Syntrophotalea carbinolica DSM 2380: one gene and its partner. The protein of the gene in region 2 interacts with the protein of the main gene of each other region in a pairwise test. Links are inferred from orthologs where the notes say so. Each region holds a gene or a part of one and is shown on either strand. Other genes may lie near its edges. The genes, in order: bioB and PCAR_RS12600.

Region 1 (9,710 bases), 990 kb from region 2 along the record:
TCCAGGGCAAACAGACGGGCTGCATGCTCGGATGAATTAAAGCTGTAAGAAGAGGTCTGATAAATGGGTACGGCGCGCGATCCGGTCGTTGGATCGGGGGTTTGGCCGGCATGCAGCGCCATGGTGCCGATACGGTGTGTGGATTCTTCGGACATAACGGCTCTCCTTGGTTAAAGGCAGTGACTGAAAAGTGATAAACAGGTCGTTTTCCTGAAGGCCCATTATCAATCAAGTTACTTGAATTTTTAGGGAACCAGCATAACAGAGAGGTTTGATGGCAGCAAGTACAGGATTGTCTCATCGGTCAACAATTGGTATGGACGTATTTTATATCGAAGCTGTTGTGGATCAGTTGCAATCGCTGGTTACGGGGGCGTCGGTAAAAAAAATCCATCAGCCAGATGCCGATACCATTATCCTGCGTCTTTGGAACGGGCGGCGAGAGTTGCGCTTGCGTATTTCCGCGACCGTTGGTGCCACCGGTTTGTATCTTACCGAACGCACCTGGATAAATCCGGCAAATCCCTTACGCTTTTGTCAACTGCTGCGGGCCAGGTTGAGCAGGCTGCGGTCGGTTCGTCAACTCTTCGGGGAGCGGATCGTTGTATTTACCTTCGACGGCCAGGATGATTCAACTTACCAGCTCATAGCTGAGCTATATGGCAGGCGGCCGAATATTATTCTGTGCGACGCGGATGACAAAATCGTTGATGTTTTGCATCGCAGGGAAGGGGGATCTGAACACCAGACCTACATGAAGGGGGCTGTTTGGACCAGACCGGAAAAGGTTCATAAATGGGCTCTGCAGGATGTGGCTGACTGTTCCGAAATGGCACCGGTGGACGACGCGCTTGCCGCGTGGCTGCAGCGCAATATACGCCCGATGACGCCTGTGGTGGCACGAGATCTCGTCGGCCGTATGTTGCGGAAGGAGACGGCTGCCGAGGTGCTCGGAAGTTTTGCCCGACGCTGGCAGGAACACGACTATAGTTTTCAGATCGCTCAACTGGAAGGTAGCCCCAGGCTTTTCGTCTTTTGTCCGAGTACCCTTTCGCTGAGTTCAGTCCGCACCTTCTCGTCTGCTTCAGAGGCGGCGGATTGCTTTTTTGACGATTACGCCATGCCGGGGCGGGGTGAAGAGCGGTCCCGGTTGGAGAAGGTTGTCCGGAAAGCCCTGGCGCGGGTTGAGAAACGGTTACAGCGATTGCGCCAGGAAGCGGCCAACACCGATGATGCCGACCGATACCAACAGCTCGGGCAGTTGTTGATGTCCAATCTCTTCCGTGTAAGTAAGGGCATGGCGGAGATAGAAGTCGAAAACTTTTTCGATGAGGGTGGCGTGGTGACCATTCCACTCGATCCGGCTCTTTCGCCATCGGAAAACGCCGATCGCTTATTTAATAGGAGTAAGAAAATACGGCGCGGTTATATCCACGTGCATCGGAGGATTGAGGAAAGTCATGCAGAAAAGGACTGGCTCGAAGCTCTTATGTTAAATCTCAGCGAGGTTACCTCGAATGAGGAGTTGGCGATGGTGGAAGAAGAAATGCGAGAATTCCGACTGTTGCCGCGAAAAGCCGATAGGCAAAAAAAACGCCCTGTGTCGAGGCGCCCCAAGCTGCGAGAAGCCGTGTCACCGGGCGGTTTTGTCGTTCAGTGGGGTACCAATAATCGCGCCAACGATTATCTGGTCAAAAACCATTGCGGTTCTCATGATCTCTGGTTTCATGCCTTGGATCGGCCCGGATGCCATCTGGTTTTAAAACGACCCCGGCGTAGTATCGATATTCCCGAGGAAGATATCCGTTATGCCGCAGGCCTGGCAGCCGGGCATTCCCGGGCCTGTAATGAGGGCGTGGCGGATGTCATGGTCGCAGAAGGGCAAGCCGTTTATAAGCCCAAAGGTGCGTTACCCGGCCTGGTGCAGGTCAAGAAATATCGTACGGTGCGGGTCGTGCCGCGTCGCGAACCGTAAAATCACGCGCTCTTAAGGGGACTTCAGCTTTTGTTGATGCGTTCCCTGAGTTCCTTGCCCACCTTGAAGAATGGCAGTTTCTTGGGTTTGACCTCTATCTCTTCGCCGGTTTTCGGGTTGCGGCCGATGTAGGCTTTATAATCCTTTACCACCAGGCTGCCGAATCCTCGAATTTCTATGCGCCCCCCTTCGACCAGGGTGTCCGACATGGTATCGAGAACGATATTCACAATTTCTTCAGCTCTTTTGTAAGTCAGGCCTTTTTTTTCTGCCAGGGCATCAATTAACTCCGACTTGTTCATTGCACATCACCTCCAATGGTGGCGGCAACACCGGCAGGCAGGTTGCCTCGCATGGTCCTTGGTAAAGGAAAATTGCCCGTATGGGTCGTGCACGGGTGTGGCTGATGCAAATAGGGCCGATCTGTCTTGATTGATACACTGAAAACATATCGGGGGATGCGCCAACTGTCAATAACTGTTGGAAGTTTTACTTATTTAATAGACAGTCAGGCTATGAATGCGGGCGTTGAATTCCTGTTGATTTACAAAGAATTTGTGAGCCGTTAAAGAAAAGAAACATGCCGTAACCGGCAAGTCGCGCTACCGCTTACGGGGGAAAATGTCTGTCACAGGGTCGTGAAAGGAGAAAGCACCCACATCACATGGGTTTCCGTTTCGCTAACGTTGGTCCAGCGGTGGGGAAGGTGGGATTTGAAGGACAGGCTCTCACCTTCCTCGATCAGAAACGTCTCTCCGGCAACGGTCATTTCCAGGCGTCCCTTCAGAACATAAAGCAATTCGTCCCCGGGGTGGAACATGTCAGCGTCGCCGCTGGTCCCATGGGGCTTGATCACGCAGTAAAAGCTGGTGAATTGCGGATCTCTTAACCCGGCGGTAAACGATTCGGTGCGTAAATTTTGATTATCGTCGAAGACCGTACACGATCTTTCTCCAGGTCTGGAATGGACGATCTCATGCGTGTTCTCGACTTCTTCAACGAAGTAATTGATGCTTTTTTCAAAAACGGAACCAAGGCGCAGCAGGATCTCCACGGAAGGAGTGGTCAGGCCGCGCTCTATGCGTGAGATCATGTTGGCAGAGACATGTGCGCGTTCCGAAACGACTTGTATGGTCAGGTTGTTTTTGAGGCGGATAGCTTTGAGCTTTTTGCCGATCAGATTCTTTAACTGCACAGCGAACTCCCATGTTGCGGCGCCTGCTGGCGTCGAATTACTGAGCGATATTGGGGGCGGGCGATACGACCCAGAGGACTTCCGTGGGGCCGTTTTCAAGATTTCGCCACAGGTGTGGTAACGATGCCTTGAAAGATAAGGAATCACCGCTTTCGAGAATATACTTTTCGTCCTGAATGATAAATTCAAGACGTCCCTTTAAAACCATGACGAATTCCTCGCCCGTGTGAACCATCGGGGCGTCGCCGCTGTTGCAGTTTTTTTCCAGGGTATCGTGCAATACGGTGAAACTTGGATCCTGCAGCCCCTGAGTCAGGCTGCTGATCTGCTGTTTGTCTTTGTAAAAGAACAGTGGCTCCCCTTGTCCCTTTCTGGTGAGGATGACTGTCGAGCTTTTTTCCGCTTCTTCGACAAAGTAGCCGATACTCATACCCAGGGCTGAGGCCAGTTTCATCAGGATTTTTACCGAAGGCACTGTAAGCCCGCGCTCGATGCGGGATATCATATTGGCTGAGACGCCCGAAAGGTTGGTCAAACCCTGGATCGTCAATCCTTTGCCGAGGCGTGTGGTTTTTAATTTTTTACCGATGAGTGTTTTTATCACAGATACCTGCCTCCCATTGAATCCGAAAGTTTTATCATCCGGTCAAGTATTTTGTCAATAAAATGGAACAGTTTCACTTTGTTGAGAGGTACTTTTCATTTGTCAACCCGGTGCTTGTAATGTGTTGACAATCGGGGGCTGGTTTTGAATAATGCAAGTCGAAAGGTTACCCATGGGAGAACACCGCGGGTAACGATTCGAGAACCTGTTGCAGTTTTCTTCGGAGTCATAATTTTATGCGTAACGACATAGTGAAAATCGTTGATCGGATTATTCAGGGGGGGCGACTTTCGGAAGCGGAAGGACGGTCGATTTTGCAGGCCGGTGGCGCCTCTTTGGGGTGGGTGATGGCCGGTGCACAACAGTTGCGGGAAACGTATTGCGGCGATGGCGTCGGTTTGTGCATGATTGTCAACGCCAAGTCGGGGCATTGCTCGGAGGATTGTCGGTTTTGTGCACAGTCTTCGCATTATCATACCGGTGCGCCGGTATTTCCCCTTAAAACGGCTGAACAGATAGTCGCAGAGGCGCAGTGTGCCGATAGCCGGGGAGCCCGTTGTTTCGGTATCGTGACCAGCGGCGCGCGCGTTCTGCCGGGAGCCGAGCTGGAATCCATTCTGGCGGCGCTCAGAGAGATTCGCGAGACGACCCGGATCGCCCCCTCGGCTTCCCTCGGCCTGCTTGATGAGGAGACGGCGCGCGCGCTTGCCGATGCGGGATGCGTGACCTATCATCACAACCTGGAAACAGCCCGTTCCTATTTTCCACACATTTGTACCACTCACGATTACGATCAGGATCTGGAGACCGTTCGGGTGGCCAAAGCGGCAGGCATGAAAGTCTGTTGCGGCGGGCTTTTCGGGTTGGGGGAAACCCCCGAGCAGCGTCTCGAGTTGGGCTTGACTTTGAGAGAGCTGGATATCGATTCCGTGCCCATCAACTTCCTTAATCCGGTGGCCGGCACGCCGCTGGCCGATGCTACGCCCCTGGAACCGATGGAGGCTTTGAAAATTATAGCGCTCTACAGGTATCTTATGCCTGACCGTCATATAACCGTATGCGGCGGTCGGGGGGTAACCCTGGGGGATTTTCAATCGTGGATTTTTCAGGCCGGGGCCAGCGGCATGATGGTAGGGGACTATCTTACGACTGCCGGCCGGCAATTATCCGATGACCTGCGTATGGTCACCGATGCGGGGCTGACTTATGAACGCTGCTGAACTGGCTCACATCGGCGGGCTGATTGTTACCGGTACCGATACGGGCGTCGGCAAAACACTGGTCGGCGCCTCGCTGGCCTATCTTTTGGCTCGAAAGGGGTGCAAGGTCGGGGTCACCAAGCCTTTGGAAAGCGGTATCCCCGAGCCGTCGTGTCTCGGTGAAGATGGTGCGTTGCTGCGCTGGGCATCTCGTTCCGATGATGCTGACGACGTTATCTGTCCTTATCGCTTGAAAGAGCCACTGGCTCCCTCCCTTGCGGCACGTCGCGAAGGTGTGCATATCGATTGGTCCCATGTGCTGGATGTTATTCGCTGCAAGCATGCGCGTAGCGATTTCAGTCTGGTCGAGGGGGCGGGCGGGTTGCTGGTGCCTTTGGCTGGCAAGCGACTGGTGGCGGATCTGGCAGGGGATCTCGGTTGGCCTCTGCTGGTCGTGGCACGAGCCGGTCTCGGCACCATCAATCATACTCTCCTTACTCTCGAGTCGGCCAGAGCTCGAGGTCTGCAGGTAGCCGGCTGGGTTGTCAGCGGGGTGCCAGCGGCGGCGGACGTTGCCGAACGTCATGCCGCAGAAGAGATAGCCCGTTTGACCGATGTCCCTTGTTGGGGCGTGTTGCCGCAGGTGGCCGGATCTCCGCACGACAAGGTGGCGTCTCTGGCCAGCCTTATGGATGCTTGGCCGATATTGCGAGAACTCGGTTTGCCGGTCAAAGACGATTGAAGAAAAATAGCCGCGCACCGATGGACAACGGAGGGCAAATTCCTTGAATAAAGAAGAATTACTCAACCTGGACCGCCGGCATGTCTGGCATCCCTGTACCCAGGAAAAAGATCATGAATCGTTGCCGCCCATTCCCATAGCGCGAGGCGAGGGGGCCCACCTCATCGATATGGATGGGAAGCGCTATATCGATGGTGTTTCATCCTGGTGGGTTAACCTTTTCGGACATAACCATCCACGACTCAACCGCGCCCTGCAGGAGCAGGCTGGTCGCGTAGCCCACCATATTTTTGCCGGTTTTACCCATCAGCCCGCTGTGGAACTCGCCAGCCGGTTGTGTGCCCTTGCACCGGGGGATCTCAATAAGGTTTTTTTTGCCGATAACGGATCGGCCGCCGTGGAAGTGGCTTTGAAGATGAGCTTTCAGTTCTGGCAGCAAAGCGGATATGCCGAAAAAGTTCGTTTCGTATCGATCAGCGAGGCTTACCACGGTGAAACCGTCGGAGCGTTGTCTGTCGGCGGCTGCGATCTTTATCGTGACATATACCAGCCTATCCTGCTCGATACGTTTCAAGCCCAGGGACCTGATTGTTACCGGTGTCCCTACGGCAAGCACCGCGATAGCTGTGACGCCGAATGTTTTGAACATCTGGAGCGTCTGGTGACCGAGCGCCAGGGCGAGATCGCAGCCGTGATCATCGAGCCCCTTATACAGGGCGCCGCCGGCATGCGTGTGTATCCGCCGGTTTACCTGCGCAAGCTGCGCCAGTTGTGCGATGCCTGCAAAGTGCATTATATTGCCGATGAAATCGCTGTGGGGTTTGGCCGAACAGGGCGTATGTTCGCCAATGAGCACGCCGGTGTGGTCCCTGATTTTCTGTGTCTTTCCAAGGGTATTACCGGCGGTTACATGCCCCTTTCCGTGGTGTTGACCCGAGATGCCGTGTACGAAGCTTTCTATGACGATTACTCTACCCTGAAAGCTTTTCTGCATTCCCATTCCTATACCGGTAATGCCTTGGCCTGTGCACTGGCTGTAGAGGTTTTAAATATTTTTGAGGAAGAACACATTCTGGAGCGGTTGAAACCGAAAATGGCCTTGCTCGATAGATTTGCGCAAAAATTCGAAGGGATGCCAGAAGTCGGCGAGTTTCGCAGGTGCGGTATGGTTGCTGCGGTTGAAATGGTTCAGGATAAACAGCGTAAAACACCTTATCCCTGGCAACAGCGGCGAGGATATGGCGTTTATCAAAAAGCGCTTCAGATGGGCGCGCTGCTGCGTCCTTTGGGCAACGTCGTCTACTTTATGCCCCCCCTGACCATTGATGAGGCCACTCTCGAGGAACTGCTCGATATCGCTTTTCGTTCCATTGTGGCGTTGAGGAGCTAGGGGCCCCACCGTGTCATCGGTAAAAGCTGGACTCCTGCCGGCAATGAAGGTACCTTTATTTCAGGGTTTTCCTGAACAATCCATACTCTGACATGAGAGGGGGTGTGTATGCGCAATCCTGAGGAATTTCTGCAGATGGGTGACGGGCTGCTGGTGGTTGACGTGCAGCGGGATTTTTGCCCCGGGGGAGCCTTGCCTATCCCCGAAGGCGATAAAGTCGTGCCTGTGATCAATGCCTGGGCCGAAGCTGCTTTGAAAAAGCATCTCCCGGTTTATTACTCCTGCGATTGGCATCCGGAAGGGCACCCCAGTTTTAAATCACATGGCGGCGATTGGCCGAAGCATTGCGTTCAGCATACGCCGGGGGCCGATTTTTGCGCCGACCTTTTTTTGGCGCCGGCATCGGTTGTGGTTGTCAAGGGAGTGCGGTTCGATCAGGATCAGCTATCAGTTTTTGACCAGACCGGATTCGCAGACAAATTGCGCCGGGACGGAGTTGATCGACTGTGGGTCGCCGGGCTGGCCCTGGATGTGTGCGTGCTGGAAACGGTTCTGGATGGCGTTCGATCCGGATTTGAAGTTGCGGTTATTGTCGAAGGATGCCGTCCGGTAACGCCCGCAGGAGGCCAGGCTGCGCTCGCGGCCATGAAGGGTGCAGATATTTATCTGCTTGAAGAGGTTGATGATTGAGAGGCATGTGAAAATAACGGAAAACCGATGGTTTATCTATGCATATATGATCTAGAGTCTAGGTTTTGCGCGTGGCCTGGCCAGGCACGGTTATGTCTGGCGGAGGGGTGTCCATGGGGCACGTAGCGGATATTCTTTGAAGTGAGAAACGTTAGTTTCATGTCGGCTTGAACATGGGTGAGCGATAGGAAATGCGGTGGGGCGGGACCATTGGCGCAAAGCTATGGTCTTTTTTTTGTAATAAGCGGAACGTATCTAATGCTTTAAGGTTCTGGGGTTCGGGATTTTTCAGGCCACAGGATCTGCATGGTTGAGTTGTTCCACCGAATTGTGCCATATTCGGTGCCTTGTTGGGAGGAATGGGCGCGAGGGTCGGTTGCAGCCCGGCGCGAATCCTCCGCACGGACTCGTTGTTGTAACAAAGATTTATCCAGGAGATTTTTGTGTTGATCTTGGCCGTTGCCGGCGTATTGTCGTTGTTGATATGGATAGTGTTGTGGTTCTGGCATGGTGGGTTCTGGCGTGTAGCGCCCCTTCTCCCCCAAGCGGGCAGCTTCGCATCCTGGCCTGCGGTGGATGTTGTGATCCCGGCCCGCAATGAGGCCGATATTCTGCCCTCTGCACTGCCGACGATACTGAATCAGGACTATCCCGGAGAGGTGAGGGTCTTCCTGGTGGATGACCATAGCTGTGATGATACGTCTTTGGTCGCTTCCAGGCTGGCTGCTGAGTCTCCTTGCGGGGATCGGCTGATTTTGGCGGAGGCCGCGACCAGGCCCGAAGGATGGACCGGTAAACTGTGGGCCCTTCAGCAAGGGTTATGTGCATCTGAAAAAGATTGCGCACCGCTGGTACTTTTTACCGATGCGGATATCGCTCATGAAAAGGACAGTTTGTCCCGACTTGTAACGCAGTTGAGACAGGGCGATTATGACCTGGTGTCTCTTATGGCCAAATTGCAGGCAAGCGGATTCTGGAGTCGCCTGCTGATTCCCGCTTTTGTCTATTTTTTTGCCATGCTTTATCCCTTCAGGCGCGTTGCCGATAAACGCAGCCGATATGCCGGCGCTGCGGGCGGTTGTGTTCTTCTGCAGCGACGGAGTCTGCAGCACGCCGGTGGGTTGCAGGCTATCTCCGGGGCCCTCATCGATGATTGCTCCCTGGGCCGATTGATCAAACGACACGGTCGGCCAGATGGCGGTAATATCTGGCTGGGCTTTACTCGGGAGGTGGTAAGTGTCCGTCCCTGTCGCGATCTCGCTACGGTTTGGCGCATGGTTGTTCGCACCGCATTTGTGCAATTGCACCACTCATGGTTATTGCTGTTGGCAACCGTGTTTGGAATGATGCTGGTGTTTCTGACGGCGCCAGTCTGCCTGATTGCGGGATGTTGGGCCTTGCTCTTGCCGTCGGGCGCCAAACTCGGGTTGGGTTTGGTGACGCTCGGAGTCGCGACCTGGTTTGTCATGGTCCGCACTTTTTACCCCATGGTGCAATGGTACGACCAGCGAAAAACTTTAGCGCTGCTTTTGCCCCTCGCCGCAAGCCTGTATACCCTGATGACTGTTGATTCCGCTGTACGTTTTCTTCGTGGGGCAGGTGGGGCATGGAAAGGTCGCACTTATGGGGAAGGTGTGTCGCCGGAATGATGTCATGGTTTTGACCCTTGTGAGGTAAGTGCCTTCGGGGGCGGCAATCTCACCGCGGGGTAAATTCCCGATGGCTGGCGTTTGAGGGCCGTTTACTGACGATCATTGGCGGGTTTGTATCTGTGGTGTTTTAACCATGCATTCGGAAGACGGTGGGATTGAATCGTGGGTATGCATGTTGCATAAACACCGCCGTTTGCAAAAACTGCAGTGTCCGCAGCAAACTTGACCGAATGTTATGTCGATAATCGCTGTGAAATGGTATC
Region 2 (9,875 bases):
TTCCTTGAAATAGCGATAACGTGGATGATTCTGCGGTTCCTGCAGGGCGACGACCTGGCGCTTTTCCACCACCAGGCCGGTCAAGCCTTCGCTGACCTTCATGGTGACGCGACCGACGGCGCGCCGGGACAAACCCTTGGTAGCGAGCAGGCGCAAGGTTTGGCGATCGTCATCCAGCAGGTAGATGGAACAGACGTCCGACAAAGTGCGGCGGGCAACGACCGATACGATATTTTGCAGGGTTTCGTGCAGGTCATGGGACTTGAGAATCAGGGTACTGATATCTTCAAGGGTGCGTAGTCCTATGTGGTTTTTGGTTTTCGGCGTCATGGCGTGAGGCCTTTCTGGGCCATTGGGAGGCGGTCAGGGCTTTGGTTCGGAGCGCCTACGGTTTACAAATTGCCGGCGTTTGATGCCGTAACGTTCCATTAAGCGGTAAAAGCTGCGTCGCGGCAAGTTAGCGCGACGCGCCGCGGCGGATACATTGCCGCATGCTTCTCGCAGATAACGTTCCAGCAGGTCCCGCTCGATCATTTCCATTTGATGGCCACGACGGGCCCGAAATCCACTGGTTGTCTCGGTGCTTGACGAGGGTGGCTCCGTTGCCGCAGGCGTCAAGGACAGATTCAGATGTTCCTGGTGCAAAACGTCTTCTTCACTCAATGCGACGGCCCGTTCGATCACCGATGCCAGTTCCCGGAGGTTGCCCGGCCAGTGGTAACGGTTTAAGGTTTCCTGGGCCAACGGGTCGATGGACACCATTTTTTTGTTGTAGCGTCGACTCGCACGTTGCAACTGTTGCCGTGCCAATTCGGGTAGGGCATCCAGACGGTTGCGCAATGGCGGTAAGGTCAGAGTGCAGAGGCTGAGACGAAAAAACAGTTCGCTGTTGAACCAACCCTCCCTGATGCCCTGTTCCAGGTCCCGGTGGCTGGTGACGATCAGACGCACATCGGCCCAAGGGGCTTTTTCCCGGTTCAACCAATCGAGCAGCGCTTGTTGCACCTCCAAACTCGCATCGCCGATTTCATCCAGTAGCAAGCTGCTACCGGCGGCGAGTTCCAGCAGGCCTTGGGGCTTTTTTGCATCCGGCCGGCCTCCGAACAATTCTTCCTTCAGTTGGCGGTTGCCAAGCGCGGTACAATTAACGGTCGCCAGTGGCTGTTCGCTTCGATGGCTGCGACGGTGGATGATGCGCGCCAGGGTTTCCTTGCCCGTGCCTGCCTCGCCGCGCAGCAGGATGGGTTTATCACCGGGGGCCAACTCCTGCGCCAGTTCCAGGATCTGGCGCATGGGAGCATCCGAACCGATCAGGGTATCGTCCGGCACGTGACGTGCCAGTTGCAGCGCGCGTTCAAGGCGTAGTTTTTCAGCCTCGAGGCGTTTGACGAAATAAGGCAGGCACATATCTTCCAGTGCCAGGTTACGGCAGACGGCGGTTGCGTGTTCCCGACAGGTGTCGTAACCGCACGCACCGCAGTTCAGTTCGTCACGCTGGGCGAATTTATCCGTGGAATGAAGAACCCGGCGGATATTTTCACCGCTGGGATGTTCCTGAAGAGGTTGTCGATTACTGAAGGTTCGTTCCAAAGACAGGCCCGAAGCCGTTCCCAGATAAGCGCCGTCGGATAGATGCTTTTGGGGCTGACGGGCAAATTCCTGCACCAGGTTGCTCCTGGCGAAGGGCGATAGCCGGCTGGCAGAATCGCAAGGGCCTGTGCAGCCGCCTCGACATAATCGCAAGTCGACCACGGACGGTCTGATACGACCTGCAGCCAGATCGCGTAATATGTCCAAAGCGTTGTGGGGGCCTTCCGCGGAAAGGACGACTCCAGTGTCGCCGGAAAAATCCGGCAGCAGTGTGGCCAGGGCGCCTCCCGTTACTGGAAACAGCCGTTTGTCAGCAGCGCCGGTACCATCGAAGGGGGCATCGCTTAACAAAGTCGGGGTAATGCCCGATTCCTCGAATAGCTCGGAAAGCTCTGAGAAGGTCAAGGCCGCATCGACGGTATCCTGAAATTGATCGTCCACGGCTTCCAGTTTTGCCGCAAAACAGGAACTTATGGTGACAACACGCAGCGGTCCTGCGTGGGCAGCGCGTAAGGCCCGGGCTGCTGCCGGCAGGGGCGAAACCTGCGGTGCCATGTTGCGCAACAATTGGGGAAAGTGGCGCTCCACCAGCGCGATGACTGCCGGGCAGTGGCTGAGGATGGTCGGTGTTTGGGGGCGGGTGGACGGTTCGATTTTTAATCTCCCGGCCAGCAGTTCCACCCCCCAGGCGCCCTCGATCACCATGCCGAAACCAAGCTGGCGCAATCCGGCGATCATCTGCCCCGGGCGCATGTCGCCAAGGTAGGCCGGAAAGGATGGCGCCAGAAGCGCCGCCATCGGCTCTCTGCGTTTAAGCAGCCGGCGGCAACGTTCCAGATCTTTGACAGCATGGCGGGCTTGCTGGGTGCAGATTTGCAGACAGCGTCCGCAACCGATGCAGCGACCGGGACTCAGATCGGTGCCCTGCCGAGTGACGCGGATGGCTTTGACGGGACAATGGCGAACGCAGGCATAGCATCTGCGGCAGCGCTGGGTATCGGTCTGGATATGGCCCATCGATGATTCCGATCGAAACGGAGGGAACTTAGGTCACGTAAAGGATAGCTGACGATGGCCAAAGTGTGCCATTGTTGCCACAGGCAAGTCAAACACTTTGTGAGAGTTGTCTCAGCCTTTTCGGGTGGGGACGCACTCCGCAAAACCGGCGATATGTTGTGTCCTAGGAATCAACTTCGGGCAGGGCAAAAACCGGTTCTTCGATCGTCTGGCTTCGACATACTGGGCATTTACCCGGTTTTTTCAGACGCGTGCGTTTGGCGAAAGTGAAACCGCACTTTTTGCAAAATGGCGGCGTGATCTGCAGGGACCGGTTTTGTCGGCGCAAACTCTGCTGCAGATGTTCCAGGTGCGGGTATACCTGTTTTTCCCCGATGCCGATGGCCATGGAAATCTCTTTGGCCGTCATAGGCTGTCGTGTCAGCAGTTCCATGATCTGCCGGCGCAGGGTAGCACCCCTCTCGGCAGGTATCGGCGGGATTTTGTCTTTCACTCGGAGTCTCTCCTTTGCCATGGGGAGATAACGGAGATTCAATCCATATAGTTTCGTCCGAACTGACGGCCCACATACAAACCGGTGGCCGAGCCAGCCACGGAAAGAAAATAGGCTGCCATGAAGCCGATTTTGATACCCAGCCCCCATCCCGCGGCACCGCCGGCGGAGATCGCAAGCAGTATCACGTATCCTTTAATCATGCTGAAATCCTTTCTTCCGAGCAGGATCGAGGCAAAATGTTTCAACCCTTGCCACGGGTTTTGGTCCTGCCGGGTTTGGTATGTTTTTCGATGAAGCGGATAATTTCATCAGCGACATCTTTGCCGGTGGCGGTTTCGATGCCTTCGAGACCTGGCGAAGAGTTGACTTCCATGACAATGGGACCGCGGTTGGATTGCAGGATGTCGACCCCCGCCACGTTCAGCCCCATGATATGGGCCGAGCGTACGGCGGTGGCTCGTTCTTCCGGGGTCAGGCGGACCACTGTGGCCTTGCCGCCGCGATGGATGTTGGAGCGGAACTCGCCTTCGGCGCCCTGACGTTTCATGGCGGCGACGACTTTGCCTCCCACCACCAGACAGCGGATGTCGGCGCCGCCGGATTCCTCGATAAACTCCTGGACCAGGATCTGTTCTTTGAGGCCTTTGAAGGCTTCGATGACGCTTTCGGCGGCTTTTTGCGTTTCGGCCAGAACGACACCGATCCCTTGCGTGCCTTCCAGCAGCTTAACGACCAGCGGAGCCCCGCCGACCTGGTTGATCAAGTCCTTGGTATATCTGGTCGAATGGGCGAAGCAGGTGTGCGGCAGGCCGATGCCTTTGCGGGACAACAACTGCAGGCTGCGCAGTTTGTCCCGCGAGCGGCTGATGGCTACCGATTCGTTGACGCTGTAGATGTTCATCATTTCGAATTGGCGCACCACGGCTGTGCCATAAAAGGTTATGGAGGCACCGATGCGCGGTATGATGGCGTCGAAGCCGGTCAACTCCTCGCCCTTGTAGTGAATGGTGGGGCGTTGCGAGGCGATGGTCATATAGCAAAGCAGCGGATCGATAATCCTGGCCTGGTGCCCGCGGATGATGGCGGCTTCATACAACTTGCGGGTGGAATAGAGTTCGGGGTTCCGCGATAAGATGCCGATTTTCATTGCCAGTCCTCCTGCTCGTAAATCTTGCCCAAACCACGGCCTCCCAGATAGGATGCAGCCGGATCGACGATCAGCCGGCCGGTCATCGCAGTTCGGCCCAGCAGCATGCGAAACAGCATACTCTCGCGGTTGGTAAGGGTGATTTCGATGGACCATTGCTGCGTTCCGAAGCAGACCATGGTTTCGATAATATAGCGCATTTCCCTATGTCCGCCGCTGTCGGAAACAAGCCGCCGGTCCTTGACGGGAGCTTCGCATGTCATCGAGATGTCGGTGCGGCGTTGCAGGGGATGCAGGCCGAAACGCACATATTTCCCGCCGTCCTTGTCAAAAGGCTCGATAAACCACGCATGCAGCGCCGAGGTGCGCGCTCCCGTGTCGACCTTGGCTTTGATGGCGGGCACGCCCAATTCGGGTAGGGCCAGCCATTCGCGCCAGCCGATTTCCATTTTCATAAAGTTGCCTCATGCGGTTGGGCCGCAGGTCGGGACGGAGTCAAAGAAAAATACCTGTATATGAAGCAAGTACATCAGATTTGCAACAGATTTGTTGGGTGCTTCAATATTTTGTAAAAGATTTGGGTTTTCTGAAGTCTCGAAACTTTAACCTTAATGTTGCCTGAACCGGTGCTGTTCGGTTGTTTTAAAGACTTTATCTCTGCATTAGTATTCCCCTGTGACGCCGCCGGAGTGGAGCGGCCGACGGGCGAAACAGACGGAAGACTGAGCGCAGCGAACCCTTCCGTCCGCCCGACGGTTGTGCAGCGTAGGGTACCCGCCGCAGGCGGGCCAGGAGTCGGGGCGCGTTTTTCTGCTTACTCTTTAGACGCGTATCAAAAGAGTAAGGCGCCGGGCGGGGGCGCAACCCCGCGGTCTTGAAGTTGCTAGCTTGGAATCTTCAATTTTAACATCAACACCACCGGCCCCGGCTGGCACCCCTGGCGAAAATGCCCTCCGCGCATCCCGCATCTTTACTAAAATCAACATTCATGTCCTCTCTGTATCGAGCATTTCAGCCAATGACTTGAACGGGCTGGGGACCGTGTTTTGCTGGCCGACCACCTCGCCATCATGGAACATCCACAGGGTGCCCGGCCGCATGTTGACCCACGGTTCGTTGTCGGTCAGAGGTTGCGTTGCGATGATCGCAACCCGATCCTCGGGAGTTGTGACCTGCCTGAAATCGATGCTGATATCCTGATCTTTGAGATGCGCCTCGGCAAAAGGTGCTCGCCGAATGATGTAGCTTAACTCGGTCGAGCAATGAGCCACCAGACAATCGCCGTTGGATAGCAGAAAGTTGAATATTCCCATGCCGGCCAGTGGCAGGCTCAGTTCGCCCAGGGCGTCAAACAGTTCCTGCCGTGATGGTGCATCTGTGCCGAAGCGTTGTCGCAGGCTTTGCAGCATCCAGCAGAAGGTTTGTTCGCTGTCGGTGTTGCCGACCGGGACATAACTGCCGTCCAGCTGCGGTTGGAAGTGAGGCAGATTGCCGTTGTGAGCGAACAGCCAGTAGCGCCCCCACAATTCACGCATGAACGGATGGGTGTTTTCCAGGCTGGTCACCCCTTGAGTGGCTTTACGGATATGGGCCACCACATTCAGGGAATGGATGGGATAGCTGCGCACCAGTTCAGCGATGGTCGATTCGGCCGAGGCTTGCGGATCGACAAATAGCCGTACGCCCTTGCCCTCGAAAAATGCGATACCCCAACCATCGGAATGCACATCGGTGGAGCCGCCGCGTTGTCGGAAACCGGTAAAGGAAAAACAGATATCGGTCGGTACATTGCAGTTCATTCCGAGTAATTGGCACATGGAGAGGGCCTTTCGGTCATCATGCGGTCGAGATTTATGGCGCGAGATCGAGGCTTCTTTTCTATCCCCTGCGGGATATCTTATCTTACCAAATCAACCCATGTGAAAACAGCATACCGGCTCGGTTCTCTTCAGAAACAAAGTATGAACGACACATGACGCTGCATGTCCATGAAAAATTAACCCCTCTGTAACCTGTCCCTAATTTCACTGCGCTAGTCTCCCCATGATTTCGATTTTCCACGGCAGGAGGCAAACGCGATGACGCAGCAAAATCAGTACGATCCTTTCGATATTCCCTGGCCCCTGGCTCAAAACCCTCTGGTCAAAAAGGTTGTGATGTCTCCGCTGGAACGTTTGCTCGGCGTGCGGCAATGCCGGGATATTTATCGGCAGTTGCCTGCCGGGGACTCTCCCGAGGATTTTTGCCGGGCGGCGCTCGAGCAACTGCAGGTAACGGGAGAGCCGGAGGGGGAGGGGCTGGAACCGGTCCCATGCCAGGGTCCGGCCATTGTCGTGGCCAATCATCCTTTCGGCGCGGTCGAGGGGTTGGTCATGCTCGAGGCGCTGCGCCGAATGCGTCCGGATACCAAGGTGCTGGCCAACAGTCTGCTGGAGCGTATTCCCCAATTGCGCGAAGCCCTCATCGGGGTCGGCATTTTGGGCGGCGCGCAAGGCACCGGTGTCAATATCGGTCCTCTGCGCCAGGCCATCCGTCATGTGCGCGATGGCGGTTTGCTGCTGATCTTTCCGGCCGGCGAAGTATCCCACTTGCAGCTGCAGCGCCGCGAAGTGGCCGATCCTCCCTGGCAGGTTTCGGTGGGGGCTTTGATTCGTCACTGCCGGGCTCCTGTGCTCCCTGTATATATTCCGGGTCGCAACGGCATGGTATTCCAGCTGGCGGGGCTGATGCATCCGCGGCTACGCACATTGCTGCTGGGGCGCATGCTGTTGGCGCATAAAGGGCGTCCCGTCCGTTTCCGCGGCGGTCGTCTCATCCCCTGGTCGCGATTGGAACAGTGCGCCGACGATCGGGAACGGATCGATTACCTGCGTCTGCGAAGCTACCTTCTGGGCGCCGCCGATTCTGTCGGGGGGCCTTTGAATCCCTCCACCGATATCGAGCCGATGACCGTTATTTCGCCTCAGCCAACAGAGCTGGTGGCCGCTGAAGTATCCCGCTTACCTCAAGGGCAGCTGCTGGTTCGGAACGGTCCCATGCAGGTGTGGCAGGCTGAAGCCGGCCAGATTCCTTATCTGTTGCTGGAGATCGGTCGTTTGCGAGAACTGACCTTCCGGGCCGTAGGGGAGGGTACGGGGCGCTCCTTTGATCTGGACCGTTTCGATCAGGATTACCTGCATCTGTTCCTGTGGCATAGCGAACGACAGGAGTTGGTCGGCGCCTACCGTGTCGGCTGCTGCGATACGCTGCTGAAACGTTTCGGCAAGCAGGGGCTCTATACCCATACCCTGTTCAAATTTCGGCGTCGCCTGTTCGATGCCATAGGTCCGGCATTGGAGCTGGGACGTTCCTTTGTGCGGCCCGAGTACCAGAAAAGCTACTCCCCCTTGTTGCTGCTGTGGAAAGGCATCGGCCGCTTTGTGGTCAAGAACCCTCAATACCGGGTGTTGTTCGGCCCGGTCAGTATCTCCCGCGATTATAGCGATTTGTCCCGGCGCCTGATTGCCGGCACCCTGCAGGCCGAGTTGCCGTTGCCGCAACTCTCACGCCTGGTAAAACCTCGGCTACCGTTTCACGCCAAGGCGCGTATTCGCGGCTGCAGCGGGGAACTGGCCCGCACCTTTTGCGGCAGCATGGATCAGGTGGCACCGCTGGTGGCCGATATCGAAGTGCAGCAAAAAGGCATACCGGTTTTGCTGCGGCATTACCTGAATCTGGGGGGCAAACTGCTTACTTTCAATCGCGACCCGCAATTCAGCGATGTGCTGGACGGATTAATCCTGGTCGATCTGTTGCAGACCGATCGGAAAACCATCCAGCGTTACATGGGACGTGAAGAGGCCGAGGCCTTCTTCACCTATCAGCGGCTGCTAAGCAGTCAACGGGAGGCGTTGTGTGCCTGATGGATATCCTTGCCATGGTGGTGAACCTGCATGTAAAGCAGAGGCTACAGGACGGCTGGCGTATGCTCGAGAGACACTGGCATGCCAGACGCACAGAGGGACGTCTGCAGCGGCTGCAGCGTCAGGTGCGACGGCTTGAACAGAGGTGTTTATCTTTGCAGAAATGAATGCCAATCCGCTTCAGGCCCCAGGATTTGAGGGGGGCGAAACGGCGTAGTTACCACCTTTGGCGGAACCAGGCAACTCGCATTGGTCTTCTTTGTTTTATTGAGATCACATCCGATCTGAACCCTGCCCTAATACGGCCCGTTTATGTTTGAGATACTAATGCGTTCGGTAGAGTGCAGAAAGGTGGTGTTATGGCATTTCTCTACGGTTTTTTGTTGTTGGCGGGTTTATGCGCGATTGGCTATGTCAATTATCGTTCGGCGCTTAAAACCGCTCGGCGATTGCAGCAGCTCTATGGGGATAACTGGTTTTCATCCGGAAACGATCCTTTTCCCCAATCTCTGCGTCAATCTTCCCACTTGCTTGTGCGGCGTAAAAACTACGCCTCCGCGCAAGAGCTCGATTTTCTTGACCTTGGGAAAAATCACTCGTTTCCCTTATGAAAACTACGCAGTGTGCATCCTGAGTTTCCGGATGCACACTAACTAGTGGTCCGTGGGGTTACTTGTTGCCGCCCGCTATGGCAAAGTGACCCTTGTTTGCAGCTTTCCCTTTCTGGTTTAACGGATGTTTGCATGTCTTTACGCGTGACCCTGATCTCCGAAACCTACATGCCGCAAATCAATGGGGTATCGCGTACCCTGGAGAGGTTGGTCGCTCATTGTCTGCAGCGCGGCGACCAGCTGCAGCTTATGGTCCCGGATTATAACGTCGAGAGTGAGGATCCTCAAGGCGTGGAGCGTCGCTCGTGGCGCGGGCTGCGACTGCCTTTTTACAAGGAGATTTGTCTGCCGCTGGTGGCGGCCCGTCGCTTGCGGCGTGCGTTGCAGGACTTTGCTCCCCATGTTGTACACATCGCCACTGAAGGTCCTCTGGGCTGGACGGCGTTACGAGTCTGCAGGCAACTCGGATTGCCGGTGGTGAGTTCCTACCACACCAACTTTCCGCAGTATCTGGACTCTTATCGGCTCGGCTGGCTTGAAGCCGTGGCCTGGCGTTATCTGCGCTGGTTTCATAACGCCACTTCCGCCACCTTGTGTCCTACGTCGACGACCCGCGACATGCTTGTTCAGCGCGGTTTTGAACGTGTCGGGGTATGGGGACGGGGAGTCGATCCCCGCTTGTTCGATACGGCCCGGCGCAGTGTTTCCGTGCGCCGCGAACTGGGGATCGGCGACAACGAAGTGGTGGCCGTTTATACCGGCCGTCTGGCCGCGGAAAAGAACCTCCCCTTGCTTATGGAAGCCTGGCGGCACCGGCCAGCCGATGGTCCCGACCGGTTGCTGTTGATTGGTGACGGGCCTTTGCGGAGCAATCTGGAGGCAAAGGCGCCGGCCGGCGTGGTGTTTGCCGGCTATCGCTGGGGCGAGGATCTCGCGCGTTGCTACGCCGCCGGTGATCTATTTGTCTTTCCATCGATAACCGATACCTTCGGTAACGTCATGTTGGAAGCCATGGCCTCCGGGTTACCCGTGATCGGTTTCGATGTTGCGGGGCCGCGTGACGTCATCCGTCACGGGGAGACCGGGCTGGTTATTCAGGATCAGACCGCCGG

Evidence for each region.
Region 1: the proteins of PCAR_RS12600 (region 2) and bioB interact in binary tests that used the Escherichia coli proteins (3 or more experiments, as listed by UniProt). The link is inferred for Syntrophotalea carbinolica DSM 2380 from one-to-one orthologs.

The regions. Positions count from the first base shown.
Region 1 is NC_007498.2:1,698,357-1,708,066, forward strand. The notes cover bases 3,206-6,002. They hold bioB (biotin synthase BioB), read left to right. Parts: upstream 3,206-4,010; coding sequence 4,011-4,994; downstream 4,995-6,002. Other genes in these bases: PCAR_RS08185 (helix-turn-helix domain-containing protein), read right to left, coding at 3,208-3,774; bioD (dethiobiotin synthase), read left to right, coding at 4,981-5,715; bioA (adenosylmethionine--8-amino-7-oxononanoate transaminase), read left to right, coding at 5,759-6,002. Also shown: PCAR_RS08165 (O-acetylhomoserine aminocarboxypropyltransferase/cysteine synthase family protein), read right to left, coding at 1-155; PCAR_RS08170 (NFACT RNA binding domain-containing protein), read left to right, coding at 275-1,975; PCAR_RS08175 (HU family DNA-binding protein), read right to left, coding at 1,999-2,277; PCAR_RS08180 (helix-turn-helix domain-containing protein), read right to left, coding at 2,604-3,170; more of bioA, read left to right, coding at 6,003-7,105; PCAR_RS08205 (isochorismatase family protein), read left to right, coding at 7,214-7,795; PCAR_RS08210 (glycosyltransferase), read left to right, coding at 8,239-9,444. UniProt on the Escherichia coli protein: Catalyzes the conversion of dethiobiotin (DTB) to biotin by the insertion of a sulfur atom into dethiobiotin via a radical-based mechanism.
Region 2 is NC_007498.2:2,691,242-2,701,116, reverse strand. The notes cover bases 4,153-7,114. They hold PCAR_RS12600 (class II glutamine amidotransferase), read right to left. Parts: upstream 6,068-7,114; coding sequence 5,237-6,067; downstream 4,153-5,236. Other genes in these bases: PCAR_RS12595 (lysophospholipid acyltransferase family protein), read left to right, coding at 6,329-7,114; PCAR_RS12605 (ATP-dependent zinc protease family protein), read right to left, coding at 4,247-4,705; rimK (30S ribosomal protein S6--L-glutamate ligase), read right to left, coding at 4,153-4,250. In the rest of the region: ptsP (phosphoenolpyruvate--protein phosphotransferase), read right to left, coding at 1-330; PCAR_RS12620 ([Fe-Fe] hydrogenase large subunit C-terminal domain-containing protein), read right to left, coding at 364-2,607; PCAR_RS12615 (transcriptional regulator), read right to left, coding at 2,771-3,100; PCAR_RS18810 (hypothetical protein), read right to left, coding at 3,139-3,303; more of rimK, read right to left, coding at 3,345-4,152; more of PCAR_RS12595, read left to right, coding at 7,115-8,152; PCAR_RS18805 (hypothetical protein), read left to right, coding at 8,143-8,319; PCAR_RS12590 (hypothetical protein), read left to right, coding at 8,512-8,763; PCAR_RS12585 (glycosyltransferase family 4 protein), read left to right, coding at 8,896-9,875.